DNA from 4 places in the Brevibacillus sp. NSP2.1 genome. Region 3 is predicted to be linked to each of the others. Evidence: riboswitches for the same ligand, from Rfam matches in the RefSeq annotation. Region 3 holds a riboswitch; each other region holds the start of a gene.
The links. A riboswitch is a leader RNA that binds a small molecule or an ion and turns the genes downstream of it on or off. The one in region 3 is predicted to bind cobalamin.

Region 1 (7,137 bases), 1.9 Mb from region 3:
CGCCGCTTTGCGCGCTCGGATAGCCTTCGTTGTCGTGCACGGTCGACTCCAGATTGGCGATGCGCACATCGGCACGATGCAGCAAACGGGCTACTTCCTGAAAAGCGTGATCGCGATAAGGCAAGTCGCGTGTGAGAAAGCTGTCGCCTGTAGCGGCGAACCAAACGGGCAAAGACATGGCTGCATCCTCCCTTACTTTTTTGATAAGCGTTGGATTTTAATAGATCGAAAAGTCTTCTTCCTCTTCTCCGACGAAGGAGTAGAGCTTCGAGCTGATCTCATCGTAGTGCTGCAGCCGTTGTTGCACACGCGCAGCATCGTGGACCATCACCCCTTTGACGAGGACATTCAGCACCGAAAACAGCGTAGGCATGCCGCTGGTCGCAACAGGCTGCGGCGTCGTGATTTTCAGCAGCAGATCGGCAGCCTGGCTGATCGGCGACAGCTCGCCCTCGGTAATCGCGAGCACTTTTGCCCCCAATGCCTTGGCGGAATGCACCATGGCGACCGTCTCGCTCGGATGGCGCGGAAAAGAAAGCGCAATGACGAGCCACTCCTGCTCGCGTTCGGTCAAAAAGTAGTCGGCGTTGTCGACCGCGCCCGTGTACAGGTGGGTGTTGCCCTTGATCGCGTTCAAGGCGGAAAACAGCCACTTGGCCGGGATGTGGCACCAGCGAAACCCTACGACGACGATCCGGTGCGCCGCCATAATGCTTTGCACAGCCTGATGCAGCAAGCCGTAGTCGATCTGCTGCAAGCTTTGCTGGAGGTAGGCGATGTCGGTTTCGATGACCTGGTGCGCGTAATTGTCTCGGGTGAGCGCAGCTTCGGTGTCGCGGTATTTCTGGATCGGCCCCTTTCTCTGGTCGCCGATCAACAGCGACTTTTTGATCTCCTCCTGCAACTCTGTGTAGCCGGAATAGCCCAGCGCGTAGCAAAAACGAATGACGGTCGCCTCACTCGTATTCGTCAGCTCCGCGATTTTTTTGGCCGTATGGATAGCTAGCAGGCTCGGCTTTTCGAGGGCGATTTTGGAAATGATCTTTTGGCTGGCGGTCAAATGGCCGTATTGCTTGCGAATGCGTTCTTTTACGTGCTGGTGCTGATCCTGATCCATACCGAAAAGACTCCTTTGCGTTTCGTTTGGTGTAAGTTTTTAGAATAGTATATCTTTTGTATTAATTCACTTCAATACACCTTGGAAAATGTAGTTCATCCTTCAGTTTGCTGCCTGTCATCGCTGTACGCCCGGACTCCAGCCGGATGGGCACACAGTCGCGGCGAAGCGCACGCAGCCACAGACCATGCACACTCGCGGCGCGATCCGGAAAAGTGGCGTTCGGTCCGTGCTGTCAAACCTTTGACATCGTTTCGGGTTCGTATGATACACTATGGTTCAAACAGCCACCCAAGGAGGTACGCCAGGATGGGCACAGCCACACACGAAGATGCGATTCGCACCCTCTACCGGCAAGTCATTCGCGGCTGGAACGAACACAGTGCATCCGGCATGTCCGCTCCGTTCGCGGCAGACGGCGAGCTTATCGGCTTTGACGGCAGCCATCTGATCGGACGAGCCGCCATTTTTACGCACCTGCACGACGTTTTTTCCCACCATCTGACTCCCCCCTTTGTGTACAAAATCAAGTCCGCATGCCTGCTCAGCGAGGAAGTGGGGATGGTTCGCGCCATGGTCGGCATGATCCCTCCCGGAAAAGACGAGCTTGATCCAGCGCTCCATGCGCACCAGACGCTCGTAGCGAAAAAGCAGGGCGAGCAGTGGGAAGCCGTACTGTTTCAAAATACGCCTGCACAGTTTCACGGACGGCCCGAGCTGGTCGAGCAGTTTACAGAGGAGCTGCGGCCGTTGGTGCGGCAACAGTTGTTTTGACGTTGCGGCTTTCCCCGTGCCGCATTGTGTGTTTGCCCTTGATCCCTTAGTGCCTGCGTGCCGCTCACAGCAAAAGCCCTCAACCTGTCGGTGAGGGCTTTTGGCATTGCTTTTGTTGCTGTATGCTGTTTCTTGCAACGGTGACTACAACTCCGCCTTCCGCTGCTTCCTCAGCGCGTAGCGATGCTTCGCCTTTTCGTGCTGGAGGCGCTCCTCCTCGGTTTCCGGGATGACGGCGGGCACCAGCGTCGGCTTGCCTTGCTCGTCGAGGGCGATCATCGTCAAGTACGCTCTCGCGGTCATGCGTTTTTCGCCTGTCAACAGATTTTCCGACTCCACCTTCACGAACACTTCCATCGACGTGTTGTGCGTCCAGGTGACGTACGCTTCCAGGTTGATCGCTTCCCCTGTCTTGATCGGCGCGAGGAAATCGAACGAATCGCTGGACGCGGTGACTACCGGCTTGCGGCAATGGCGCATCGCCGCGATGCAGGCGATCTTGTCGACGTACGCCATTACTTTGCCGCCGAAGATCGTATTGTGATGGTTCGTATCCGGCGGGAAGACGAGGTCTGTCAAAAAAGTTCTCGACTGCCCGACAGGCCGTGCTTCTGTTGCGATCTGGGCTTCTGTTGCCATCTGTGCTGCTCCTCTCGCTCATGCTTATGCTTTTTGTGCCAGGCGGTTTCGTACTGCGTGTGTCGCCGCTACCATGTTTTTCAGAGACGCGATTGTTTCCTCTCTGCCCCGCGTCTTCAGCCCGCAATCCGGGTTGATCCAGAATTGCCCTGGCGGCAGGACTTGCACGCCGCGGGACACCATTTCCTCGATCTCGGCCACAGCCGGAACGCGCGGGCTGTGGATGTCGTAGACACCGAGGCCGATCCCTTTGTCGTACGTGCACGTCTCGAACACCGAGACGAGCTCGCCGTGGCTGCGGGAAGTTTCGATCGAGATCACATCGGCATCCAGCTCGCTGATGGCGTCGATGAAATCGTGGAATTCGCAATAGCACATGTGCGTATGAATTTGCGTGCCAGGCTCGACTGTCGAGGTAGCGACCCGGAACGACTTGACCGCCCAGTCCAGATAAGCGGCTCTGTCTGCCTGCTTGAGCGGCAAGCCTTCCCGCAATGCCGGCTCATCCACCTGAATCATGCGAATGCCCGCCGCTTCCAGCGCCTCCACCTCTTTGCGCAGCGCCAGCGCGATCTGCTCGCACACTTCCTGACGGGAGACGTCGTCGCGCACGAACGACCAGTTCAAAATCGTGGCAGGACCTGTCAGCATCCCTTTCACTGGTTTATCCGTCAACGACTTGGCATATACGCTCTCCTTGACCGTCATCGGGGAGACGAACTGCACGTCGCCGTAAATGACCGGCGGTTTGACGCAACGGGAGCCGTACGACTGCACCCAGCCGTTTTTCGTGAAAACGAAGCCGTCGAGCTTCTCGCCGAAATATTCCACCATGTCTGTCCGCTCGAACTCGCCGTGCACCAGCACATCCAGGCCGATCTGTTCCTGAATGGCGATCCACTCGCGGATTTGCTCCTGAATGAACGCATCGTACTGTTCGACGGTCCAGTTTCCTTTTTTGAACTGCTGTCTGGCCTGGCGAACTTCTGTCGTCTGCGGGAAGCTGCCGATCGTCGTCGTTGGCAGCAGCGGAAGCTTCCACGTCGCCTGCTGAATCTCGCGACGCTCGTGGAACGGCACTGCCCGCTTCGCCGCTGTCGACGCCAGCGCTTTTCTCGCCTCCTGCACTTCCTGGCGGTTCCGTGCCGGAGATTGGGCCAAGCGCTGCAAGTCTTTCTCGTTCTGGGCGATTTCCTTCGAGATAACATACTTTCCATATTGGAAACCTTGGACTAATAAGCGCACTTCAGCCAATTTCTCATCGGCAAACGCCAATGCGACGCGCACTTCTTCCGGCAAATCGGTTTCGTCTTCGACGGTAACCGGAACGTGCAGCAGGCTGCTCGACGGCTGAACCCATACCCGCTCTGGGGCTACTACGGTGCACAACGTTTTGACCAACTCCCACTTTTCCTCCAGGGCCGAGCGCCAAATGTTGCGTCCGTCGATGACCCCGGCGCCGAGCACTTTGTCTTGCGGGAAACCGTGCGTCGTCAGGTTCGCCAGGTTCGCTGTTTTCCCGTGAACAAAATCAAGACCCAAGCCGTGGACAGGCAGTTCAATCAGCTCCTCGTACCAGTGCACCGCTTCAAAGTACGTCTGCACCATCAGCTTCAGGTGCGGCAGCGCCTGGCTGAACTGCTCGTACACGCGACGAATGAGCGCTTTGTCTTGCCCGGTAAGATCGAGGACAAACGCAGGCTCGTCGATCTGCACCCACTCGACGCCGTGCAGTTCCAGCTCGCGAAGGACGTCCACGTACAGCGGCACGATCTGATCGACGACGCGTTCAAATTCGTCTTTGGCATACCCTTTGGACAGCTTGACAAACGTGTACGGCCCGACGATGACAGGCTTGCCGGCGATCCCTAGCTGATCTCTCGCCTCCAGGTACGCTTGCAGCGGCCTGTTTTCCGTCAAGACAGGCGCGCGCTCGCCGAACTCGGGGACGATATAGTGGTAGTTCGTGTTGAACCACTTGGTCATTTCGCTGGCGACCGCGTCTTTGCTGCCGCGCGCCATCGCAAAATACGTAGCCAGCGGCACCGGACCGCCCGCATACGCGAACCGCTTCGGAATCAGGCCGAACATAACCGCCATGTCGAGCATGTGGTCGTAGAACGTAAAGTCGTTGACCGGAATCCAGTCGATCCCCTTTTTTTGTTGTTTGACCAGGTGCTGCTTGCGAATTTGCTCCATTTGCGCAAGGAATGTCGTCTCGTCGAGTTTCCCCGCCCAAAAAGCTTCCAGTGCCTTTTTCCACTCGCGATCTTTGCCGATCCGCGGATATCCCAAGTTGCTGCTTTTCATTTGCTTCCTCTCCATCCTTTGCGATCATTTTTTCGATTTCGCCCAATAAAAAAGGCATCTCCAACGATCAGAAAGAACGTTAGAAATGCCAAATAAACACTGAGATCACAGCATCCTAACACCTCCCTATCTCCCGTAGGTTAAGCAGTGTTGTCGAAACAGGCAGGTCTCCTGACTTGAGGATCATGATCTGCACAACGCCTTCCCAGTCAGCTCGACCAGTGGCCAAAAGTTGTGCAAACTCCCCTCATACAGTGGCGGGACCGTGTCGGATTCTCACCGACTTCCCTTTTCATCCTTGCGCCGATATTCATCGCCAAGGAACCTGTTTCCACTCATATGAAATTGTCGGTATGAGTGCATGTGCCCCAAAAATGGGCGGGACACACCTTTCTTCATACAGTAACACGTAAACCAGTTTTTGTCATGCTAAACTATTTCCACTTTGCAAACTGATGTCAACGTTCAGGCTGCTTCCTCATAATGCCTGTCCTATTGCTTGGTCAGGCGAAGCTCACGCGCGCGCAGCGATGGTTTGCGCATCAAATAAACGAGGTAGCCGCCAACGCCCCCGATCAATGCAGGCAGCAGCCAGCCCAGGCCGATCGTGTACATCGGCAAGTAGCGGGAAAAGACGTCGTTGATCGCCGCAAGCTCGACCCCGGCAGCATTCAGCCCGTCAAACAGGCTGACGAGAAACGTACCGAACAAGCTGCCTTGATACACCTCTGGCCGACCGCCAAACCCTTGATGCAAAAACGTCAAAAAGATCAGCGAGATGGCGATTGGGTACATCGTCGTCAAAATCGGAACAGACACCTTGATGAGCGCAGTCAACCCGATATTGGCGACGAGCGTGCTGAACACAGCCAAAATGACGGCAAACTTTTTATATGAAATGCGCGGAAACATCGCGTGGAAATACGACGAGCACGCCGTAATCAATCCGACGCTGGTCGTCAGGCACGCCGCAGTAATCATCAGGCCGAGCAGCAGGCCGCCGTAAGAACCGAAGTAATAATTCGACACTTTGGCCAAAATTTGCGCCCCGTTTTCCAAATGGCCGAGCTTTTCCACGCTGGAAGCGCCCATGTAGGCAAGCACCGAGTAGAAAAACGCCAGGAGCGCACCCGCAATCAGCGTTGCTTTGGCGCACGTCAGCAAAATTTGCTTTTTCGACGTAACCCCTTTTTCCTTGATCGCATTGACGATGATGATGCCGAATACAAACGCCCCGAGCGCGTCCAGCGTCAAATAGCCGTCCTGGAATCCTTTGAAAAACGCCTTGGACTGGTAATCGCCCACTGGCGCTTGCAGCTCGCCGATCGGATACACAATCGCCGTCAGGACGATGATGCCGATAAACGTCAGCTTCATCGGTGTCAAGACTTTTCCGACTACATTGATAATTTTTCCAGGATTGAGCGACAACAGGCAAGCGAGCGTGAAGAACAAGACGGTAAACACAATCAACGGAAAAGGCCCGGCCTGCTCGGACAAGAACGGCTTGATCCCGATCTCAAACGAAACATTCCCGGAGCGCGGAATCGCAAAAAACGGCCCGATCGCCAAATAGAGCAAAATCGTGAAAACAAGACCGAACAGCGGGTGCACACGGCTTGCGAGCGAACGCAAATCGTCTTTACCTGAATACACCAACGCTGTAATTGCCAAAAGTGGCAAGCCAACCCCTGTCACGAGAAAACCGGCGTTGGCTTCCCAGACGTTCGTTCCCGCCATCTGTCCCAGCATCGGTGGAAAAATCAGGTTGCCTGCTCCGAAAAACAGCGCAAACAGCATAAATCCGATGATGACGATAAACGAATATGAAACTTTTTGAAGCATGACAAAAACCTCCTGTGAGTAAGAACGAAGGGCCTTGTAAGGAACCCTCAGATTAGTGAAAAAATTCACGAAGTCTAGCGGCTCGTCCAGCCTCCAGCCAAACTGGATAACACTGGATTCATTGTCAGATAAATCAGTCCTCCAGACGCATGACTCGATGATTCTGCGACTCTCGTCACTGCCGCATTGCTGTTCCAGCCTAAGCCCAACTCGGCTCGACCGGGTGGCAATCAAAAGAGCCGACACATCATTTATTTATAACATAAATATGAATGAAAAGGTATTTTAAAATGAAGAATTCTTTTATTCCTTTCTATAAAAGATTCTTGATTGAGAAAATCTCACAGGAAGGAATGTGGGCAACTCATCCGCTACTTCGCGCGCGCCTGTGCATGCGCGCCGCTCGCCCCTTTTCGCGTAACGGGCACGACAAAAAGGCTGCCGTCTGTAGA
Region 2 (7,137 bases), 1.9 Mb from region 3:
TTTCGATAAAGCCATGCGCCATCTCAACAAGGCGATGGGGAAAAAATAAAGCGGTGCGACAAGGGAGAGAACACAACATGCAGCCATCGATCATTTATTGTATGTGCCCAAAAGCTTATTGGGAGAAATGGGCGGACAAAGACCATTACCTGCCTCGCGACTACGAGCAGGAAGGGTTCATTCACGCCACAAAAGGCGAGGAGCTGCTCGGCAAGGTAGCAGACCGGGTGTACGGCGCGTTCGATGAGGAGTTGTACGTGCTCATCGTGGACGAGACAAAATCGCCTTCGCCCGTGAAGTACGAGCAGGCCAAGGACGGGCTTTTGTATCCGCACATTTACGGCCCGCTCCATCGCGAGGCGATAGTAGACGTGAGGCGCATGCTGAAAACAGACGGGCACTGGCACATCGGTCCGTCCATCCGCTAATGCCCTATCCGTTCCAGTTGAACTGCGCGAGCAAATCCAGCACCTCGCGACGCTTGGCTGGCGGCAACTTGTCGAGCCTGCGCAGCAAGAGGGCGATTCGTTTGCGCTGCTCGCTTTCGCCGGAAGACTCGGCGCGCTTGCTCACCCATTGGCGTTTGAGCCGGACAGGGTCTGTCTCCGCTATGATCCGCAGCAGCTTTCGTTCCAGAAAATCCAGAGAAGCCATGTGAAAAACCTTCTTTTTCGCAAAGTCCGTTCTCTCTATCCTATCATACATAATTGTTCCGCGAACGAAGCACAATGGTACAGGTAGTGAATCATACTGGCAAAGTGAGGAGTGTTTTTCATGGCAAAACCGGACGATCGTTCTGACAACGCAGCCAAGCTGCAAGAAATGCTGCAAAACACGGAAGAGAGCATTCGCGAGTCGGAAGATTACCTGGCGGCACACGCGGGCGAGATTTCCGAAGAGGAATGAGCGAACATCGAGGCGAAAAACCAGCGCCGTGCAGAGAGCATCGAAGGGTTCCGCTCCGAGATTAAAGACGAAGTTTCCCAAAGTGAATAACGTGCTCATCAACGCCTGTCGCTGTCCATTGCGGCAGGCGTTTTTCACATTAGGCCGACAAAAGTGCAACAAAACATGAATTGTTGGACGAAACATGGTAATCTGTAGATGGACAAATTAAATCAAGAGGAGAAAGACTATGAAACGACCAGAAGATACACGCGTCGTTGTCGGCATGTCCGGCGGGGTCGACTCCTCCGTGACGGCTTACCTGCTCAAGCAACAGGGATATGACGTCATCGGCATCTTCATGAAAAACTGGGATGATACCGATGAATTCGGCCACTGCACGGCGGAAGAAGACTTCCAGGATGTCCGGCGCGTCTGTGAACAAATTGGCATTCCATACTACACCGTGAATTTTGAAAAAGAATACATGGACAAGGTGTTCCAGTATTTTTTGGATGAATATAAACGCGGGCGCACACCGAATCCTGATGTGATGTGCAACCGTGAAATCAAGTTCGGCGAGCTGCTCGCCAAGGTCATGGACCTGGGAGCCGATTACATCGCCACCGGCCATTACGCGCAGGTGAAGTTCATCGACGGAGAGTACAAGCTGATCCGCGGCGCGGACAACAACAAAGACCAGACGTACTTCCTCAATGTGCTCGGCCAGGAGCAGTTGTCAAAAACGATGTTCCCGATCGGGCATTTGCCGAAGCCCGAGGTGCGCAAAATTGCCGAAGAAGCCGGGCTTTACACCGCGAAAAAGAAGGACAGCACAGGGATTTGCTTCATTGGCGAACGCAACTTCCGCGAGTTTTTGCAAAACTACTTGCCAGCCAAGCCCGGCAATATCGAAACGGTAGACGGAGACGTGATCGGGCAGCATGACGGCCTGATGTACTACACGCTCGGCCAGCGCCAAGGCCTGGGGATTGGCGGCGGGCACGGCAAGACCGGCCAGCCGTGGTTTGTGGTGGACAAAGACCTGGAGCGCAACGTCCTGATCGTCGGCGAAGGCTCCAACCATCCCCGCCTGTATTCGAGTAGCTTGCTGGCGACAGACGTAAGCTGGGTGAGCGCGAACAAGCCGACCGAATCGTTTGCGTGCACCGCGAAATTCCGCTATCGCCAGCCGGACCAGCAAGTGACGGTGCACATCCGCGAGGGCAACACCGTAGAAGTCGTTTTCGCCGAGCCGCAAAAAGCGGTTACTCCTGGCCAAGCCGTCGTCTTTTACGATGGGGAAGTGTGCCTGGGCGGAGGTACGATTGACAAGGTGCGTTTGATCGACAAAGAGAATTGAATAACGGGGGAAGCGCTTGGTGGATGCTACGAAAAAGTCAAAAGTGATTATTGTTTCGTTTTTGGCGGGAGCGCTTTTGCTGGGAATACTCGCTTACGTGGGGATGTCGGCCACGAGCAACGAGCACATGACCGTGATCGAGAGCGTCATCAAGGAAAAGGGTGGCGTGATTGAAGCGGGTGGTGTGACAGTGGTTCCTCCCGAGGAGAGTCCCTTCCCGAAAAGCGGAAAGGGCAACACCATCTATCGCATCGTGTACACGAAAGATGGGCAAAGCCTGACAGCCTGGTATCGCTCCGATAACCATTCCTCGATTATCAAGGAACCGGAAGAGTGGATTCTTCCGCATTAAGGATTAACCTGACTGGGAGAGTGAGGGGATTACATGACCCAATATGCTGGACTTCGTGAATTGGCCCAATTGATTCGCAGACTGGAGCCGCAGCTCACAGGGGCGTCCCTGAGCATTTTGGCCCATGAAAATAAAGAAGAGATCGCTTCGCTTCTGGTGGATGGACTTGGCAGCGGCGTTTCGGTTCAAAACAGCTCCGGCGAGTACGCCAACCATCTGGCGAATTTGCGCGTGGGAGCGAACAAATACACGTTTGCCCAGGACTGGCGCGAAGTGTACATCAGCGAGATCAACTACTGCGCCTGTCGGATCCCTCCGGGCGCTCACGGTCTGTTGGTGCACCATACCGACTATCCGGGCGTCATTTACGACGTGTCCCGCAAGCTGGCTGACCACGAGATCAATATTTCCAAGATGAATGTGTCGCGTGAGCAAAAGGGGAAAAACGCCCTGTTGATTTGCGTCACCGACGAAGAGATTACGCCAACTGTCGTAGCTGCCATCGAGGAGCTGCCGCAGATCAACAAGGTGTTGTCTCTGCAATAGGCGAAAAGAGCAGTAGTGCATGCATGGCCGCTCATCGTTTTCGTATGGGCGGTTTTTTGCGTGTGCCGACTGCCTTGTTTGCTTGCTTGTGTGCATGGAGCGAGGCAAAGAAAAAACTGCCCTGACTAGCGGGCAGTTGGCTTGGAAGCAAAGCGAATGGCGTGACTGATGAGGACGTGCAGGACAGACGTGTGGTTTTCGTCCGGAAATTGGCGGAACGACGCTTCGATCTGCCCGTTGCCCATGGCGGACAACCGTTCAGCCATCGCCTGCGCCTTGACGTTGACGTGGAAGCGGCCGTCGTTTTCCAGCTCCCCGATGGCGAGCAGCGCTCTGACCCGCAAGTCGTCTGTGAGCAGGGACGGCAGGCGGCGCTCCTCTTCCAGCAGGACGCTTTCGTTCCAGTGGATCGACGGGCTGCCGGCGATGTAGCATTGGTACGCGTGTGGCCGGGTCAGCAAGGCATGCAGCACGAGCAAGCCGCCGAGCGAATGTCCGAAAATCGTTTGCCGCGTGCGGTCGACGGGCAAGTCCTTTTCGATCGCGGGCTTCACCGTGTCTTCGATGAAGCTGAGGAAGCCTTCTGCCCCGCCCATTTCCGGCCATTCGCCGCCGCGCGGATGAGCGGGCAGCTCGGATGCGGGAACGACATGGGTGAAGTCGTAGTAGCGCGATGGGTGGAACGGCGCTTCTGTCGGGTAGCCGATGCCGACGACGATGGCCGGATCGACGCCCGTTCTTTCCGGAACCCGGCATTGCAGGCGAATCGCTTCGGTCATGGTGCCAAACACCGAGTTGGCATCCAGCAAGTAAATGACCGGGAAGCCGGACGGCGGCAAAGCCACGTCGGGGATGCTGACGAAGATGTGGAACGTGCGGTCGTTGTATGTCATTTTTCTCGTTTGCGAACGCGGAATGGCTACTGCTTCATAAACCGTGCTTTCCATCAGGGGTCACTCTCCAATCGGCCGGTGGCGTTACCTTTTTTGTGCATGAAACCTATTATATGGACGCAAACCAGAGATTGGCAATAGAGAAATGAGAGAGATTATCAGTCGCCAAAATAGAGCATGCCGAGCTTGACTCCTACGATATATTGAGGTAAAGTAAGTTTTACCAACTACATATTGATGCGGACAGGTGTTTGCCACGCTATATTTGGTAGACTTAATAGGGAAGTCGGTGAAATTCCGACGCGGTCCCGCCACTGTGATGAGAGAGTTCCATTTGGTTTTTGCGCCACTGATTCAGCCAATCGGGAAGGCACGAATGGAGCGATGACCCCGAGCCAGGAGACCTGCCTGACCGTCAGCACTGTGTAACCTACGGGAGATAGGGAAGTGTTCGAGCGCTCCATTCGTTTTTCGGCGGATGGATACGATGGGGATCATCATGCGCATTCGACATTTTGGCGTCGGATGCGCTTTTACTTTGGCTAAAAAAGTATAGAACAGCAGTAAAGGATGAGGGACATGTTAATCGCTTTTGATTCGAAAACAGGAAACGTGAGACGATTCGTCAGCAAGCTCGATCTGCCGCACGTGGAGATTGATCCGGAGATGGTGATCGACGAGCCGTTCATTCTGGTCACGTACACGACAGGCTTTGGCCAGGTGCCGGAGAAGGTGGACCGTTTTCTGAAGCGGAATCATGTCTATTTGCGCGGCGTGTCAGCCAGCGGCAACCGCAACTGGGGAGCCAGCTTTGCCAAAAGCGCAGACACGATCGCCAGCCAATATGGCGTTCCGGTCATTTCCAAATTCGAACTGTCCGGTACCGGCCGTGACGTGGAACAATTTACGAGTGGGGTGGCAGCAATTGCGACACATTGAATTGAACAACCAACTGATGCAGCGAGGAAGCGACGGATTTTACCAACTGGAAAAGGACAGAGAGGCAGTCGCGGTCTTCATGGAAGAAGTACAGGCGAAGACGATGACCTTCAACAGCGTGAAAGAGCGCATGGACTATTTGATCGAAAATGACTTTTATGAAAATGTGTATGAAAGCTACACGGTTGAACAGGTCGATGAAGTGTTCCGCCTGGCGCATGACGCTGGTTTTCAATTCGCTTCGTACATGGCTATCTCCAAGTTTTACAAAGACTACGCCCTGAAAACAGACGACAAATCGATGTATCTGGAGCAGTACCCGGATCGGGTGGCGATTGTGGCGCTCTCGCTCGGGCGCGGAGACTTCGAACTGGCGAAGCGGCTGACCGTGTCGATGATGGACCAGCGACTCCAGCCGGCGACGCCGACGTTCCTCAATGCGGGGAAAAGCCGCCGCGGCGAAATGGTCTCCTGCTTCCTGCTGGAAATGGACGACTCCTTGAACTCGATCAACTACGTTCTCGGCACTTGCATGCAGCTTTCGAAAATCGGCGGCGGCGTGGCCGTCAACCTGTCCAAGCTGCGCGGGCGCGGAGAGCCGATCAAAGGCGTCGAGGGCGCAGCCAAGGGCGTCATGCCTGTACTCAAGCTGCTGGAGGACGCGTTTTCCTACGCCGATCAGATGGGGCAGCGCAAAGGCTCCGGGGCAGCCTACTACAACATCTTCGGCTGGGATATCAACGAGTTTCTCGATTGCAAAAAGATCAATGCCGATGAAAAGTCGCGGATCAAGACGCTGTCGATCGGCCTGATCGTGCCGAATGTGTTTTACAAGCTGGCAGAGGAAAACAAGCCGTTGACAGTGTTCGCTCCTTACTCCGTCTACAAGGAGTACGGCGCCCATCTGGATGATCTGGATCTCGACGAGATGTACGACGAGCTGGTGGCAAACGAGCGCGTCAAGAAAAAGGTAGTCATGAGCGCCCGCGAAATGCTCACCAAGATCGCGATGATCCAGATGGAGTCGGGCTACCCGTACATCATGAACAAGACGAACGCGAACAAAAATCACGCGCTGAAGGACATCGGCTCCGTGAAAATGTCCAACCTGTGCACGGAAATTTTCCAGCTCCAGGAGACGTCCACGATTACCAACTACGGCGAGCCGGACATCATTCGCCGCGACATTAGCTGCAATCTCGCTTCCTTGAACATCGTCAACGTGATGGAGCACAAAAAAGTGCGCGAATCCGTGCGCGAGGGCATCGAGGCGATCACCGCCGTGAGCGATGTGACCCGCGTGGAAAATGCGCCAGGCGTGCAGAAGGCCAACCGCGAGCTGCATTCCGTCGGGCTGGGTGCGATGAACCTGAACGGCTACCTGGCGAAAAACAAGATCGCCTACGAGAGCGAGGAAGCAAAAGACTTCGCCCGCACGTTCTTCATGATGATGAACTTCTACTCGCTGGAAATGAGTATGGAGATCGCCATGGCCAAAGGGGAAACCTTCATGGGCTTCGAGCAGTCGGAGTACGCCAAAGGCACGTATTTTGACAAATACCTCGCAAACGACTACCGTCCGCGCACGGAAAAAGGCAAGCAACTGTTCGCAGGCATGCACATTCCGACGCCGGAGGATTGGGCCGCGCTCAAGCAAAAGGTGCAGAAGAACGGACTGTATCACGCGTACCGTCTGGCGATTGCGCCGACGCAGAGCATTTCCTACATTCAGAATGCGACGTCGAGCGTGATGCCGGTTGTCGAGCACATCGAAACGAGAACGTACGCGAACTCGACGACCTACTACCCGATGCCGTATTTGTCGCAGGAAAACTATTTTTACTACAAATCTGCCTATGTGATCGACCAGTTCAAAGTGATCGATCTGGTCGCCGAAATCCAGGAGCATGTGGACCAAGGCATTTCCACCGTGCTGCACGTCAACAGCAACATCTCGACCAGAGAGCTGGCGCGCTACTATATTTACGCCGCGAAAAAAGGCTTGAAGTCGCTCTACTACACGCGCACCAAGCATTTGACGGTAGAAGAGTGCATTAGCTGTGCCGTTTAAGCCGTTTACTGTGAGGAACCATCCGGCATGGAACAAAGTTTTTTCAGAGAAGAGGAACGCCCTAATGAAAGCTGTCAATTGGAACAGG
Region 3 (7,137 bases):
CTCCCCGCTCCCTTCGCTGTGTACCTCGCGCAAGGCCGCGATCAAGCGCGCATTGTCTTCTGGCCCGCGAACGGCGATGCGCACGTCATGCGCCGTCAATCCGGGATACATGGCGCAACTGCGAATCAGCACGCCTTTTTTGCCGAGCCGCTCTTGCAGTTGTGCGGCTGGCAAGCCCTCCGGCGAGCGAAGCAGCAAAAAGTTCGCCTCCCCCGGCCAGACCTTCCAGCCCAGCTCCCCGCGAATAAACGCGACCAGGCCAGCGCGCTCCCTGGCGACCAGGCTGCGTGTCCGCCGCTCGTACTCATGCTCTTGCAAGCACAGCTCCCCCGCCAAAAGCGCAAGCGCATTCACGCTCCAGCTCACCTGCTTCGCGCGCATTTTCGCAATCGCGTCAGGCTGGGCGATCGCGTATCCGAGACGCAAGCCGGGGATCGCGTACATTTTCGTCATCGACCGCAGCAAAATGACGCGGGGAAAGCGCTCCAGCCGACTTGCCAGCGTAAACTGGCGGCTTTCTTCCACAAAATCGAGAAACGCCTCGTCCACGACCAGCCACGTATCGGTCTGGGCCGTCCAGTCCGCCATCTGCAACAGCTCCTGTGGCTCATACAAGATGCCAGTCGGATTGTTCGGCGAGCCGACAAACACCAGATCAGCCTGTTCGAACAGACGGTACAGCTCGGCGCTGTCGGCCTTGTAGCCGTTCTCTTCTTTTCCGTAGCAGCCGATGACGGTTGCGCCAAACTGCTCGGAAAGCTCTGCATATTCCGAAAAGCAAGGATAAATCACGCCGACTGTTTGCGGCTGCAGCCCGAGAATCGCGAGCGCCATCGCTTCTGCCGCTCCGTTCGCAGGCAAAAGCCATTCCTTTGGCAACTGCAACCGCTGCGCCAACGCCCGGCGAAACTGGCGATGCCCAGGGTCCGGGTAACGCAGCACGGCAGACAGCGAGGCCAAAAGCATCTCGCGCACGCTGTCCGGCATGCCCAGCGGGTTAATATTGGCACTGAAATCAAGGAATTGGCCCGGCTCCATCCCAAAGCGGTCCGCTGCCGTCAGCAAATCTCCGCCGTGGCCGTACGCTTCCAATACGTTCATCAAAACTCTACCCCCAGCACCGCTGGTATTCCTTCATCGTAGTAATGCTTGATCGGCTTCATCTCTGTCACGAGATCGGCCATGTCGATGATTTCCTGCTTGGCGCTCCGCCCCGTCACGACCAGATGCACATGGCTCGGCCTGTTTTGAATCGCTTCCAAAACGTCCGCGAGCGGCAGCACGTCCACAATCGGAAAACGGTCGATCGCCAGCGCATTGTTCAGCTCGTCGAGAATGACGACGTCGTACTCGCCCGAAGCGAGCTTTTCCCGGGCGAACGCCCACGCTTCCTGCAGCGCCGCGCGATGCTCCTCCGGCGTCTTCGTCCAGGTGAAGCCTACGCCTTTTTGCACGATTTCGATGCCCAGCTTGTCGAAGATGATTTTCTCTCCGTACGTGCGCTCCGGCGACTTGATGAACTGGATCATGATGACCTTTTTGCCTCGTCCAGTCGCGCGCACAGCCAGCCCCACCGCGGCTGTTGTCTTTCCTTTGCCGTCTCCGGTGTAGACCAAAAACAGGCCCCGCTTGTTGCTCAAGTACGCTCACCCCCAAAATAAACTGTAGGCCCCGTTGCCCATCCCTAATAATTTTCGGAGGCACAGCGCTCCAAAAATGCAGTTTAGGCTCCGTTGCCTATTTCAAATGTTTTCCATAGCCTCGTTATTTACCTGACTGAAAAAGTGAAGAGTTTGCCGATTTGCTTCCTGTTTCGCTTTCCGCGTACAAAAAAACGCCTTGTTTCCCCAAACCTCCAAGGAAAACAAAGCGCGGATAGCCGACTGCAACAATCCTCACCTCATCCTTTGACCCGAAGGAAATCAGTGGACATCAAAACAGGCAGGTCTCCTGGCTCAAGGATCTTCGCTCTTCTTCCTCCTTCCCGCACGCTGGCGTGCAGTGGATGGCGCCGTTGCCAAGAAGAAGAGCTCCTCTTTTACAGTGGCGGGACCGCGTTGGCTTTTCACCAAACTTCCCTTTTAACCTCGCATTCGCAAACTATCGCTTGCGAAAAACAAGGACCTGTTTTTCTACCATATTCAAATGTCGTTCTTTTCTATGACAAGCACTTGCTTTAATAATAGCAAATGCTACCGGGGATTCAAGCAAAAGCTGCGGATAGGAACATACTGGGCATTGATCTTTGTTTTGTGAACTAATTATTTGTACACAAATCTTTTGTGTGCGTGTTATCTTATTCTTACATCGATTTCCAATAAAATATTTGGAGGTACATATGGATCGGATTGAGGATTGCTATGGGTTTCTTCTCGGGAAGGCGTATCAAAAAATCTGGCAAATGGAAAAGGCCAAATTATCGCCGTACGGGATTACTCCCGTGCAGTTTGTTCTATTACATGCGCTATGGGAAAAAGATGGCCAAAAAGGTGTGGAATTGGGTAGTCGGCTTCGCTTGGATGGAGCAACCATCACGGGGGTGCTCGATCGACTGCAAAATATGGGGCTCATCGAGCGTCGTTCCGATCCCAATGATCGCCGGACGAACTTGATTTTTCTGACTCCGCGAGGCAAGGAATTGGAACAACCTCTGAATCAGATCAGTGACGAAGTGAATCAAGAAGCGATGTCCATATTCAGTGAAGAAGAAGCGAAATTATTCAAAAACATGCTGACCAGATTGGGATTAAACTCATAAGGAGTGCGTTGAGACTGTGAAGAGCAAAGTGCATTACGCGTGGATCATTTTATTTGTCACCTTTTTCGCATTGTTGGCTGTGCAAGGAGCAAGACTTTCTTTCGGAGCATTTATTGAACCTTGGGAGAATGGCTTTGCCGCGGATCGAGGTACCATTTCTCTCATCTCCACATTGAGTTTTGTCATTTATGGCATATCCCAACCAATAGCAGGCAGGTTGATTGACCGCTTTGGTGCCAGGTCCATTCTCTTAGGCAGCACACTTCTGGTTGGTCTGAGCATTTTTTCACGCAATGGGTAACTTCCCTCTGGCAATTGTTTATTCTCTATGGTGTCTTCGCTTCCATTGGTGTTGGAGGTGCCTCCAATGTAGCCGCAACCATTATGGTCACAAATTGGTTCAATAAAAGGCGTGGACTCGCATTCGGAGTAATAGAGGCTGGCTTTAGCGTAGGCCAAATGGTAGTTGTGCCAGCCTCACTGTTTTTCATACAGTGGTTTGACTGGAAAATGGCTGTTGCGGTATTGGGTCTCTTTTTACTGATCGTGGTATTTCCCGTCATGATGTTTCTTCTGAAGAATCATCCTGCCGAAAAGGGTTTGCAACCGATAGGAGGTTCGCCACAGATCGCAGATGAAAGACAACAAATACATCCTTCCAGCCGGCAACCGGTCAGGCGGATATTTCCAACCAAGGCTTTCTGGTTTCTGATTTTGCCGTTTTTCATCTGCGGATTCACCACTACCGGCTTAATGGACACGCACCTCATTCCCTTTGCCTAACGAAACCAGCGAACTTACAAAAAGTCCGCCATGATGATTTCCAGGTCAAACGGAGTGATTCCCTCGTCCATGGAGAAAACCGTGTCCGCCTCATCCGCCCGGTCAGTCAGCGTGCCTCTCGCTTGCGCATGAAGCGTGAACAGCTCATAGAGAGTGGGCTTCACCAGCGAGGTGAGCGCCCTTCCCATCCACTCCACGCCGCCTCCGTTCGCCTCTACGTTATTGACAAACCGGGGGTGGGAGCGCAGCGCGATGTCCGTCCAGATCACTTTTCGCTCCGCCAGATCGAGAATGACCGGGATGCAGATCGTAGAGCGTGAAGCGAGGTCGATCTTGTCCTGCACCGTCTGCGGTTCAAAAATTTCCCCCGACTGTGGAGCCTTGCGTATCATCCAGCCCGCATAACATTCGGGCAAATCGCAATAGGGCTGACTGGTAAACGAGTTCAGCGACATGACCACGTAACGGCCGCCGTAATGAAGGACAGATTCGATATCCACATCGATGAACTCGCAGGCCCCCATCGGCGCCCTCACAATGTCGCCGCTATGGTAGGCGCGGTATTTCTCCGAGCGCAAATTCGTGTAGGAAATGTGCTCCATGTACTTCCAGTCCGCGTCGTACAGCACCGCAGACAAATCGACGTCGACGCGCCCGGTGGGGACGTTGTTGACAATGCCTTCCTTCCACCAGGTGAAAAAGCGGATCGTACTGCCCTCCGGGATCGGAAGTCTGGAGCCGCGCACGATCGTCCGCAGCGCTTTGCTCGCCGACCGTTGCGAAAAAGGCACGAGCTGCTCCTGCAAGCGCGGATCGAGGTAGACTTTTCCCAGGGAAGACAGGGCAGAAAACCGCTCCAGCAGGGCTTCCCGGCATCTGCGGGCTGCACTCGCGCGGACGTCTTCCGGCAACTGCGGCAGCGCGTTTGCAATCGTCTGTACTTTTGCCACCTCTCCTTTCGGGAAAAAGGTGCGCCACTCTCCGTACGCTTCTCTTTTCTCGAAGTGGTTCAGCGCTTGCAGCAGCACAGGGGTAGACACCAAAGGCGCGACCTGTGCAAACGAACGGAGCACCTCGTCACGATCCGCTGCCAGCCTGAGCAGGTGGTCGAGGCGCCGGGCAAATTCCCCCGGCCGCTGCACGAGCAGGCTCGTCGCCTCGTGCACATCCCCGCACGCCAGCGCCAGCTCGACCTTGCTGTTGAACGTTTCCAGCCGACGGTTGTTGCGCAAAATATCGAACGCTTCCGCCGTCTGCGGATAGCGGTCCTTGTATTCGAACGGATGCAAGATTTCCCCGAGGCGAATCCAGCGGCCTTTGTAGCGCAGCATGTCTTCCGCGAGGTTCGGGCTGGCTTCCAGCAAGCGCAGCAGCAGGCGGCGCTCGGCGCGGCTGAACTTGCGGAATTTCGCAGGGGCGGCCAGGCTGACATCGCCGTCAGACAGCGCAACCGCCAGCCGCAAGACGTCGGTCGCCGTTTTGCAATAGGTCGCAAAAAAGCCGGGCGGCAGCTTGTCGGCACGCAGCAAGATGCTGGCTACGACCGCCGCGTTTTCCTTGTGCGGAATCTCTGGCGGCAGCGCTTCTGCGATTCCATCGCACTCGGTGAGCAGCGCTGCGAGGTCTTCCTTGTCCTGCGCCGAGAGCGAGCTTTTTGCCCGCAACAGGTTCATGCCCGTCTGCAAAAGCTCTTCGTCCGTTCCCAACTGGATCACCTTCAGGCGGGATTCTCGCAACAGCGGCAGCCGTTTTTTCACCTCGTGCACAGGAAGCTGCCACGTCAGGCAGTGGATGATCGCCTGCAAATACAATTCTCCCTCGCTCGCCTCCATCACTTGTTCGGGAAAATTCGGATACATCGGCTTGTACTTGCGGGATGCGCCCACCATTTCTTTCAATACCGTCACTACCTCGGAGTAAAGCGGGAAAAACTCCGCTTCAGACAGCGTGCGGATTCGCTCCAGCAGCTCCAGGGAAAACGTGTAGCCCAGACTCTCGATGTTGCGCAGAGCCGCAGCCAAATAAGAGACAGGCAATTCATGCTGTCCCTTCTCGACGACCAGTTTATTTTTCCGGCGAAGGTAGATTTGATTTTTCATCGGCCTCAATAAAAAAAATCAGGAAAGCAGTACCCCTAATCATCAATTGAGTAGAAGGAAGGTGTACAATAGCCTGATTTTTTATTCCTTTTGTCATTTTCAACCATTTTACCGCTGGGTCGCCGCTCCTGTAAAGTCATCCAGTGGAAAAGTAGTCGTTTCTTCACAAATTTTTCCTGCTCCCCTGCAACCTTGTAATCAGGTAAAGGCAAACAGTCCTATTGTAAAATAGTACAGCACATTCTATAGAAAGACGCGAGGAAAAGCACGCATGAAAAAACTGCAGCGAGTCGGCCTGCTGACCTTTCTGCTCAGCGCCGCTCCCTTCTCTTTTGCCCAGTCCGCTCCGCAAGTCCAGGTAGCCGTGAACGGAGAGTACGTCACGTTTCCCGACGCCCTGCCTTACGTGAACCCAAGCACGCAGCGAACCATGGTTCCCGCCCGGTTTGTCGCGGAAAAGCTCGGTCTTGGCATGCAGTGGAATCCACAGACGAGCCAGGTGACGCTCCGGAAAGAACCGGACACCATTCAGTTGACCATCGGCCAGGACTACGCGCTGGTCAACGGGAAAAAGGTCCACTTTGACGCCCCGGCCGTGCTCCGCAGCAACCGCACGATGGTTCCGCTGCGCTTCATCAGCGAGCTGTTTGACGCCCGGATCGAGTGGCTGGCCGAGCGCAACCTGGTCGCGATCACCACTTCCGGCCATGCGAGTGCAGTCCCTCCGGCATCTGTGCCGCCTGCTCCTGACAGCACATGGCAGCATCGGCGCAGCACGTGGCTTTGGGATGCCAGCCTGCTCTACACCCAGCAAGAGCAGATTATCCAGTTTGCGAGCGAGCATCAATTGAGCGCAATCTACCTGCAAATCGACCGGGACATCCCGCCGACTGTCTATCAGCAGTTCATCCGCAAGGCGCAGGAAAAGCAAATCGCCGTAGAAGCGCTGGAAGGCCGTCCCCAATGGGCTTTTCCCGCAAGCCATGGCGAGCTCAAGGCGTTTATCAACTGGGTCCGCGCTTACAACGCCTCGGTCGCCGCGCAAGAGCGGTTCGCCGGGCTGCATTTTGACATTGAGCCGTACATTTTGCCGGAATGGAAGTCAAACCGCGACAAAATCGTGCAAAGCTGGATGGACACGGTTCGCCTGATCGAAAAAGACATGCGCTCAAGCGGGCTTACGCTCACGCTCGACATCCCGTTTTGGCTCCATCAGGTCAAAGTCCCGGGCACGGATTACAGCTTGAGCGCCTGGATGCTGGAAAAGGCAGATGCCGTAGTCATCATGGACTACCGCAATGTCGCGCTGGGCAACGACGGGATTATCGCCAACGCCCATCCGATTTTGCGGGAAGCGGCCACGCTGAAAAAGCAGGTGATCGTCGCCGTAGAGACGGCTCCCAGTGCGGAAGGGCCGCACACGAGCTTTCACGCACTGCCGCTCCAGACGATGAAAACCGAACTGCAGTTGGCGAAGGAACATCTCGAGCATTATGC
Region 4 (7,137 bases), 2.5 Mb from region 3:
TTTCTCATCAAATTTTAATCTTTCTCTCGCTTTCTGCTCATCTGCCTCTTGTACGATGAGGTCAGTAGAAAAAAAGGAGAGAGAAACATGAAGAGAAACGTCATTATGATAGCAGCAGGTGCAATCGTCGTGGGGAGCCTTGGCGCGTCAGCCATGGCGAAGACATACCAGCACAATCCTCAGCCGAACCAGCAGCCGACCAGCTTCAACTATTTGCACGTGGATGACGACGTTCCGTTCGGTTGGGAAAAGCAAATCCGCATCACGTCTGAGCAGGCGCAAAAACTGGCCCTGGGCGTCCAGCCTGGCGTCATCAAGGAATGGAAGCTGGACCGCGCGGGAAAAACGCTTGTGTACAAGGCGGAGATTTTCCACAACTACCGTGAGATCGACGTCTACGTCGACGCGGTAACGGGCGAGGTTTGGCGCGAGAACGATCCGGTGCGCAAGCAGAAAACGGTGAAGATCACTGTGGAGGAAGCGAAAAAAATCGCGTTGTCCAAAGTAAACGGAAGCATCAAAAAAATCAAGCTGGACGAAGACGACGGCTACTACATCTACGAGGTAGAGGTCCGCACAGGCAACAGACAGGAAGCCGAGATGGACATATCGGCTACGACTGGCGAGATTTTGAGCATGGAGTGGGACGACTAAGTTGTAACGCGCGAGTACAGTCCGCAGCAAACCGCAAACCGGCCTTTGTCCAGACGACAAGGCCGGTTTTTTCATTTTCTGGCAATTCCGTATTCCCATTCATCAGCGTAGAACCTATAATGTTACTTGGGATTACCCGCTAGATTGTGGTATAATTTTGACGCCAATATACGACTAAGGAGTATGGATGATGGAAAAAAAGCTAATCTTCGGTCATAAAAATCCAGATACGGATTCCATTTGCTCGGCGCTCGTCTACGCTGATCTGAAAACGAAGCTCGGCGCAAACGTAGAGCCAGTTCGCCTCGGTGTCATCAGCAGCGAGACGGCGTTCGTCTTGAACTACTTCCAGGTAAAAGAGCCTCGCCTCGTGGAAACCGTGGCGAACGAAGTCAACGAAGTAATCCTCGTGGACCACAACGAGCGTCAACAGAGCGCAAACGACATCGAGCAGGTGCAAGTAGTCGAGGTAATTGACCATCATCGCATCGCGAACTTCGAGACAAGCAATCCGCTGTACTTCCGCGCGGAGCCTGTCGGCTGCACCGCGACCATCTTGAAAAAAATGTACAAAGAAAACGGCGTGGAGATTCCAAAAGACATCGCGGGTCTGATGCTGTCCGCGATCATTTCCGACACGCTGCTGCTGAAATCCCCGACCTGCACAGAGCAAGACGTAGCCGCTGCCCATGAACTGGCGGAAATCGCAGGTGTGGACCTGCAAGCGTACGGACTGGAAATGCTCAAGGCAGGCGCAGATTTGAGCGACAAAACCATCGCCCAACTGCTCTCCCTCGATGCCAAAGAATTTCAAATGGGCAACGCGAAAGTGGAAATCGCCCAAGTCAACGCAGTAGACGTCAATGACGTGCTGGCTCGCCAAGGCGAACTGGAAGCGGCTATTTCCGCCATCATCGCGGACAAAGGTCTGGACCTGTTCGTGTTCGTCGTAACCGACATCCTGAACAACGACTCTGTGGCGCTGGCGCTCGGTACGGCTACACAAGCGGTAGAAAAGGCGTACAACGTCACGCTGGTTGACAACAAAGCCGTTCTCAAAGGAGTCGTTTCCCGCAAGAAGCAGATCGTGCCTGTATTGACAGATACATTCCAGGCTCTCTAAAATACGCTACCGAAATACCAAAAAACACAAAGGCTGCCCGCGAAAATGTGGGCAGCCTTTTTTCCTATCAAATAAAAACGGATCAGATTCTCATCCAGGATAAGGGCAACCAAGGCTGCGCCAAGTCATCGGCACAGCCTTTGGTTTTCTCATGGCGCTCAAAACGGATTGTGGTTGTGATGACTCAGATGGTTCATCGTCTGCTGCGCATAGGCGTCATCGTCGTAATGCCGGATTGCGTGTTTGTCTCTTGCCCGCAGGCTGATCGAGCCTGTCAAAAAGTAGGCGGCGCCGAGAACAGCCAAAATAACAACGAGGGTATAGAGCATTCGAAAGTCCCCCTTTTTCCAGTGGCTTACCAATAGGTTAACATATTTTTCCTGACAGAACTACGGTTGACTTTGACGGTGCGTAAATGTGTACGATGAATTTGTCAGGAGGGATGGAAGATGGAATATACGGTGCAAAAGCTGGGTCTCCTGGCGGGCGTCAGTACCCGGACGCTCCGATACTACGATGAGATTGGCCTTCTCAAGCCGGCGAGAATCAATTCATCCGGGTATCGTATTTACGGGCAGGCAGAAGTGGATCGCTTGCAGCAAATCTTGTTCTACCGCGAGTTGGGTGTGAGCTTGGAGGAGATCAAGGAAATTGTCAGCTCGCCGACCTTCGACGCCGTCCAGGCACTGCGGGAGCACCGCGCGAAGCTGCTGGACAAACGGGCGCAGCTCGATCGGCTGATCGCCAATGTCGATCTAACCTTAGCGCAAAGAGAGGGGACGAAAACGATGACGGACAAACAAAAATTCGAAGGCTTCAAGCAGCAACTGATTGATGACAACGAGAAGCAGTACGGGCAAGAAATTCGCGCCAAATACGGCGACGAGCAGGTGGACCGTTCCAACCGGAAACTCAAGGAAATGACCGAGGAAGAGTACAACCGGCTTGAGCAGTTGAACGCAGAGTTGCACAAGACGCTGGAAGAGGCGTTTGCCACGGGAGATCCGGGCAGCGAGCTTGCGCAGAAAGCGGCTGACCTGCATCGCCAGTGGCTGACGTTTTACTGGGACAGTTACAGCAAGGAAGCGCACGCCGGGGTGGCGCAAATGTATGTGGACGACCCGCGCTTCACCGCCTACTACGATAAAACCCAGCCGGGACTGGCGGCGTTTCTCCGCGATGCGGTCGTGATTTATACGCAAGCGTAGACAGCCGATAGCGTCGAGAAAAACAAACCGCGCACCGCCCTGAATCAGATCGGAAAGCTTCGATCCGGTTGGGGCGGTGTTTTTTCATGCCTGTTTCATGCCCAAGCTGGCCTGGCTCACGCCCCTTGGCTGGAACCGGAATTTTTTCGCTGATGAAAACTTTTGGCCCAAGGGAGTGAGCCATCCGTCCATCGAGGTCGAGTTTTTTCGCGCTGAACGCGTGTTACCGTGAACAGACAGCGGGCGAGCAGCAGGGAGCCGCCCAACCGCTTTTCTTTTCTGTTTGTTGCGTTATATAATCTGTTCGAGCTGGACCCGGGCGCGAGCTATCTCTCCATGCCGCACAATGACGGTGTTTACGAGTATATAAGCGTCAGCGCCGGACGGTTTGCCTTGAAAATCAAGGAAGAGACGTTTCGCCTCGGCGAAGGGGACGCGATTCGCTTCACGGGCAACGTCCCCCACGCGTACAGCAATGACGGCGAACAGCCGCTATGAAGTCATTTGGGCGGCGGCAGGGCATCCGAAAGCGGTGTTTCGACTGACTCCCGAGCAACTGGTGCAAATGACGAACGGACAGGTCGCCTGTATCGCTTCGTGCCGCTAGCGGCAAAGGGGTCTATCGCCTCGTTGTAGAATAGATGATAAAGTGGAAATATTCCTAAAACAACGAGGAGGGTATACATGAAAGCTACAGAACCGATTTTCCTGGGGCATCGCATCCATCTGATCGACGGGTTTGATATGGGCTGGGCGCAGCGGACGGGAACGTACGTCATCGCCGAGGACGAGCTGACCCTGGTCGAGACAGGGCCGAGTCCTTCTGTCCCGTACATACGGGAAGGGCTGCGCAGGCTCGGATTTTCCCCGGAGCAAGTGAAGTACATCATCGTGACGCACATTCACCTCGATCACGCGGGGGGAGCGGGACTTTTTTTGCGCGAGTGCCCGCAGGCAAAAATCGTGGTGCATCCAAAAGGAGCGCGCCATCTGGTGGACCCGAGTCGGTTGATCGCGGGCGCCAGAGCGGTGTATCACGACGATTTTGACCGCCTGTTCGATCCGATTGTCGCCGTTCCCGAAGAGCGGATCATCGTGCGCGCCGACCAGGAGACGCTGCAAATTGGCGCCAACTGTGTCCTGGAATTTTGGGACACGCCGGGACATGCCAACCATCATTTCAGCATTTACGACCCGGTCAGCCGCGGCATGTTCACGGGAGATACAGCGGGTGTCTTCTATCCGCAGCTTCAACGGGACGGGATTCACTTCGTCCTGCCGTCCACCTCGCCGAACCAGTTTGACCCGCAGGCGATGCTGCGCTCCGTGGAACGCTTTGAACAGCGCGGGCTTGCGCGAATCTATTTCGGGCATTTCGGCATGACTGACGATGTTGCCGACGTCTATCGGCAGGTGCGCGAGTGGCTTCCTGTCTTTGTCGCGGAAGGGGAGGCGGTCGTAGCCGCCGGACTCGGCGATGGCGAACTGGCGGAGCGGCTGTTCGGGCGTGTACTGGCGCATCTGCAATCGTTCGGGATCGGCGACGGGCATGAGGTGCTGGACGTGCTGCGGCTCGATTTGCAAGTATGTGCGATGGGAATTGTCGACTATTTGCAAAAGCGCAGGAAATAGCGGGAGACGCCAGACAGCGGGTACGAGACGGGCAGCATGGGCTTACGTAGCCGTGGCAGCAGCGAAAAAGCATTCTTTTTTTGGCAAAGGAATGCTATCATGATGGATGAGTCTTAGCAGTTGTAGGCCATTGCAATTGAATACGCGCAAACAGGTGCCTTGGTCCTTGCCAAAGGACGAGGTGAAAAGGGAAGCCGGTGCAAGTCCGGCGCGGTCCCGCCACTGTAAAGCGGCTGTCGCAATAGCTGCCAAGCCAGGAGACCTGCCTGTTTGCCTGATGTGCCTGCGCCTTCGCGGAAAGGTTCGGCCCGTTCAGGACGTTTTTTTGCGTGAGCATGGATGAGCCTGACATGTCGCCCCTTTGGTTCCGGTTGGATGCGAAGGGTTTTTGTTTGCTAAGAATCAACCAGTCGCACAGAAAGGAAGTCATACATATGAAACGCGCATGGAAACTGCTCATCCCGCTGGTGCTTGCTGCAAGTCTCGTCGGCTGCGGCGGCAACACCCAGACGGCACCTGCTCCGCAGGCAGAAGCACCGCAGACAGCACCACAGGACGCGGCTGCCAAGCAGACCGTCTACCCGCTTACCGTCACAGACGCGACCGGAAAAGAAGTGACCGTGGCAAAAGAGCCGCAACGAATCGTCTCGACTTCCCCGGCAGAGACGGAAATCTTGTTCGCGCTCGGCTTGAACGAGCGGATTGTCGGTGTCTCCGACTTCGACGACTATCCGGCAGAAGCGAGCACGAAGCCAAAAGTGGGCGGAGTCGTCAAGCCGAGCGAAGAAGCGATTCTCGCCCAGTCGCCCGATCTGGTCATCGGCGGAATTTCGATGGAAAAGCCGGTTGCCGACAAGCTGAAATCGCTCGGCATGCCAGTGTACGTCACGCATCCGAAAAAAGTGGATGACATCCTGAACAACATTTTGACGATGGGGGTTATCACCAACCGACAGGAGCAGGCGGAAAAAGTCGTCGCCGCGATGAAGCAGGATATCGCCCGCGTACAGGAAGCCGTCAAAGCGGTGAAGCCGGAAGACAAGAAAAAAGTGTACCTGGAGTTTGCGCCAGGCTGGACCGTGGGCAAAGGGGAGTTCCTCGACGAGCTGGTGACGCTGGCAGGCGGGACGAACATTGCGGCCGACACAGAGGGCTGGAACCCGATCAGCGAGGAAAAGATTTTGAAAAGCGATCCCGACGTCATTTTGTACGCCAAAGGCATTACGGATGACAAGACGGGCACGAAGCTGGAAGAGATCATCGCAAACCGCAACGGCTGGGATACGATGAAGGCGATCCGCGAGAAGCAAGTGTTCGGAATGGACCAAAACCTGCTGGCGCGCCCAGGCCCGCGCATTACACAAGGTTTGATCGAGGTAGCTAAAGCGATTTATCCTGACCTGGTGAAATAAAAATGAAAAAGCAATGGCTTATATGGGGAGGAGCGAGCAGCCTTGTGCTGCTCGTATCCGTGGTGGTCAGCATTTCGATGGGGGCGGCGTCGCTCCCTCTTTCGCAAGTATGGCTCATCCTCTTGCACCAGCTTCCCGGCATGTCGGAGTGGATTCCGGCGACATGGCCGGAGTCGTCCGAGCAGATCGTGATGAAGGTGCGTTTTCCGCGCGTCGTACTGGCCATTTTGATCGGAGCTTGCCTGTCGCTTGCGGGCGCGGGCTTTCAAGGCGTGCTGCGCAACCCGCTTGCGGACCCGTTCACGATGGGCGTAGCGTCCGGTTCGGCCGTCGGGGCGGCTTTTCTGATCCTGTTCGGCTTGCAGTTCGCTGTTCTTGGAGAGTGGAGCACGCCTGTCGTCGCCTTTTTGACGGGGCTTGTCAGCTTGTGGATTGTGCTTGCCCTCGCCAAGACGCAAGGCAAGCTGCAGACGGAGACGCTGATTTTGTCCGGCGTCGTCATTCAGGCGTTTCTCGGCTCGCTCGTGTCCTTCATGGTGTCGCTGTCGGATCAGACGGTGAACGAGATCGTTTTCTGGCTGATGGGAAGCCTGTCGTTTCGCGGCTGGGCCTTCACGTACGTCCTGGTCCCGTATTTGCTGATCGGCGTGCTCGTGCTGCTTGGCTATGCCCGCTCGTTGAACCTGTTTGCGCTCGGGGAGCGGCAGGCGGCGCATCTCGGAGTCAACGTCGACAAGACGAAGCTCATCATTTTGCTCGTCTCTACGCTCCTGACTGCAGCGGCGGTTTCGATTGCGGGCGTCATCGGGTTTGTCGGGCTGGTCGTGCCGCATCTGGTGCGGATGATGGTCGGGCCTGACTACCGCATTTTGCTGCCGATGGCGACCATCTGCGGCGGTGTGTACGTGCTGTGGGCGGATACGCTGGCGCGAATGCTGCTCGTGCCGACAGAAATCCCGCTCGGGGTCGTGACTGCGTTTTTGGGAGCGCCGTTTTTCGCCTATTTGCTGAAGCAAAACAAACGGATCGGAAGGAGGTAGTCGCGTCATGATCGAAGTGCGCGGGCTGCAAAAGTCTTACCAGGATGTGTCCGTCCTGCGCGAGATCG

Region 1: another riboswitch for cobalamin. It lies ahead of metE (5-methyltetrahydropteroyltriglutamate--homocysteine S-methyltransferase); the one in region 3 lies ahead of cobO (cob(I)yrinic acid a,c-diamide adenosyltransferase).
Region 2: another riboswitch for cobalamin. It lies ahead of nrdI (class Ib ribonucleoside-diphosphate reductase assembly flavoprotein NrdI); the one in region 3 lies ahead of cobO (cob(I)yrinic acid a,c-diamide adenosyltransferase).
Region 4: another riboswitch for cobalamin. It lies ahead of M655_RS09750 (ABC transporter substrate-binding protein); the one in region 3 lies ahead of cobO (cob(I)yrinic acid a,c-diamide adenosyltransferase).

The regions. Positions count from the first base shown of each region.
Region 1 is NZ_CP048274.1:2,604,815-2,611,951, reverse strand. It holds gene M655_RS13215 (CapA family protein) at 1-178, opposite strand, end outside; gene M655_RS13210 (MurR/RpiR family transcriptional regulator) at 218-1,117, opposite strand; gene M655_RS13205 (SgcJ/EcaC family oxidoreductase) at 1,427-1,891, shown strand; gene M655_RS13200 (acyl-CoA thioesterase) at 2,036-2,530, opposite strand; gene metE (5-methyltetrahydropteroyltriglutamate--homocysteine S-methyltransferase) at 2,555-4,840, opposite strand; cobalamin riboswitch at 4,985-5,184, opposite strand; gene brnQ (branched-chain amino acid transport system II carrier protein) at 5,333-6,685, opposite strand.
Region 2 is NZ_CP048274.1:2,596,716-2,603,852, forward strand. It holds gene M655_RS13135 (hypothetical protein) at 1-49, shown strand, start outside; gene M655_RS13140 (DUF952 domain-containing protein) at 78-428, shown strand; gene M655_RS13145 (hypothetical protein) at 433-654, opposite strand; partial or broken gene tlp (small acid-soluble spore protein Tlp) at 775-996, shown strand; gene mnmA (tRNA 2-thiouridine(34) synthase MnmA) at 1,136-2,248, shown strand; gene M655_RS13160 (hypothetical protein) at 2,268-2,600, shown strand; gene M655_RS13165 (ACT domain-containing protein) at 2,634-3,146, shown strand; gene M655_RS13170 (alpha/beta hydrolase) at 3,272-4,093, opposite strand; cobalamin riboswitch at 4,268-4,465, shown strand; gene nrdI (class Ib ribonucleoside-diphosphate reductase assembly flavoprotein NrdI) at 4,619-4,978, shown strand; gene nrdE (class 1b ribonucleoside-diphosphate reductase subunit alpha) at 4,965-7,049, shown strand; gene nrdF (class 1b ribonucleoside-diphosphate reductase subunit beta) at 7,114-7,137, shown strand, end outside.
Region 3 is NZ_CP048274.1:4,464,226-4,471,362, forward strand. It holds gene cobD (threonine-phosphate decarboxylase CobD) at 1-1,101, opposite strand, end outside; gene cobO (cob(I)yrinic acid a,c-diamide adenosyltransferase) at 1,101-1,640, opposite strand; cobalamin riboswitch at 1,924-2,143, opposite strand; gene M655_RS21620 (MarR family winged helix-turn-helix transcriptional regulator) at 2,339-2,758, shown strand; gene M655_RS28370 (MFS transporter) at 2,775-3,059, shown strand; partial or broken gene M655_RS28375 (MFS transporter) at 3,074-3,538, shown strand; gene M655_RS21630 (TerD family protein) at 3,556-5,640, opposite strand; gene M655_RS21635 (copper amine oxidase N-terminal domain-containing protein) at 5,912-7,137, shown strand, end outside.
Region 4 is NZ_CP048274.1:1,945,337-1,952,473, forward strand. It holds gene M655_RS09715 (PepSY domain-containing protein) at 88-654, shown strand; gene M655_RS09720 (manganese-dependent inorganic pyrophosphatase) at 845-1,777, shown strand; gene M655_RS09725 (hypothetical protein) at 1,936-2,106, opposite strand; gene M655_RS09730 (MerR family transcriptional regulator) at 2,227-2,985, shown strand; gene M655_RS09735 (cupin domain-containing protein) at 3,214-3,483, shown strand; gene M655_RS09740 (YbaK/EbsC family protein) at 3,461-3,592, shown strand; gene M655_RS09745 (MBL fold metallo-hydrolase) at 3,670-4,617, shown strand; cobalamin riboswitch at 4,753-4,901, shown strand; gene M655_RS09750 (ABC transporter substrate-binding protein) at 5,052-6,029, shown strand; gene M655_RS09755 (FecCD family ABC transporter permease) at 6,032-7,069, shown strand; gene M655_RS09760 (ABC transporter ATP-binding protein) at 7,077-7,137, shown strand, end outside.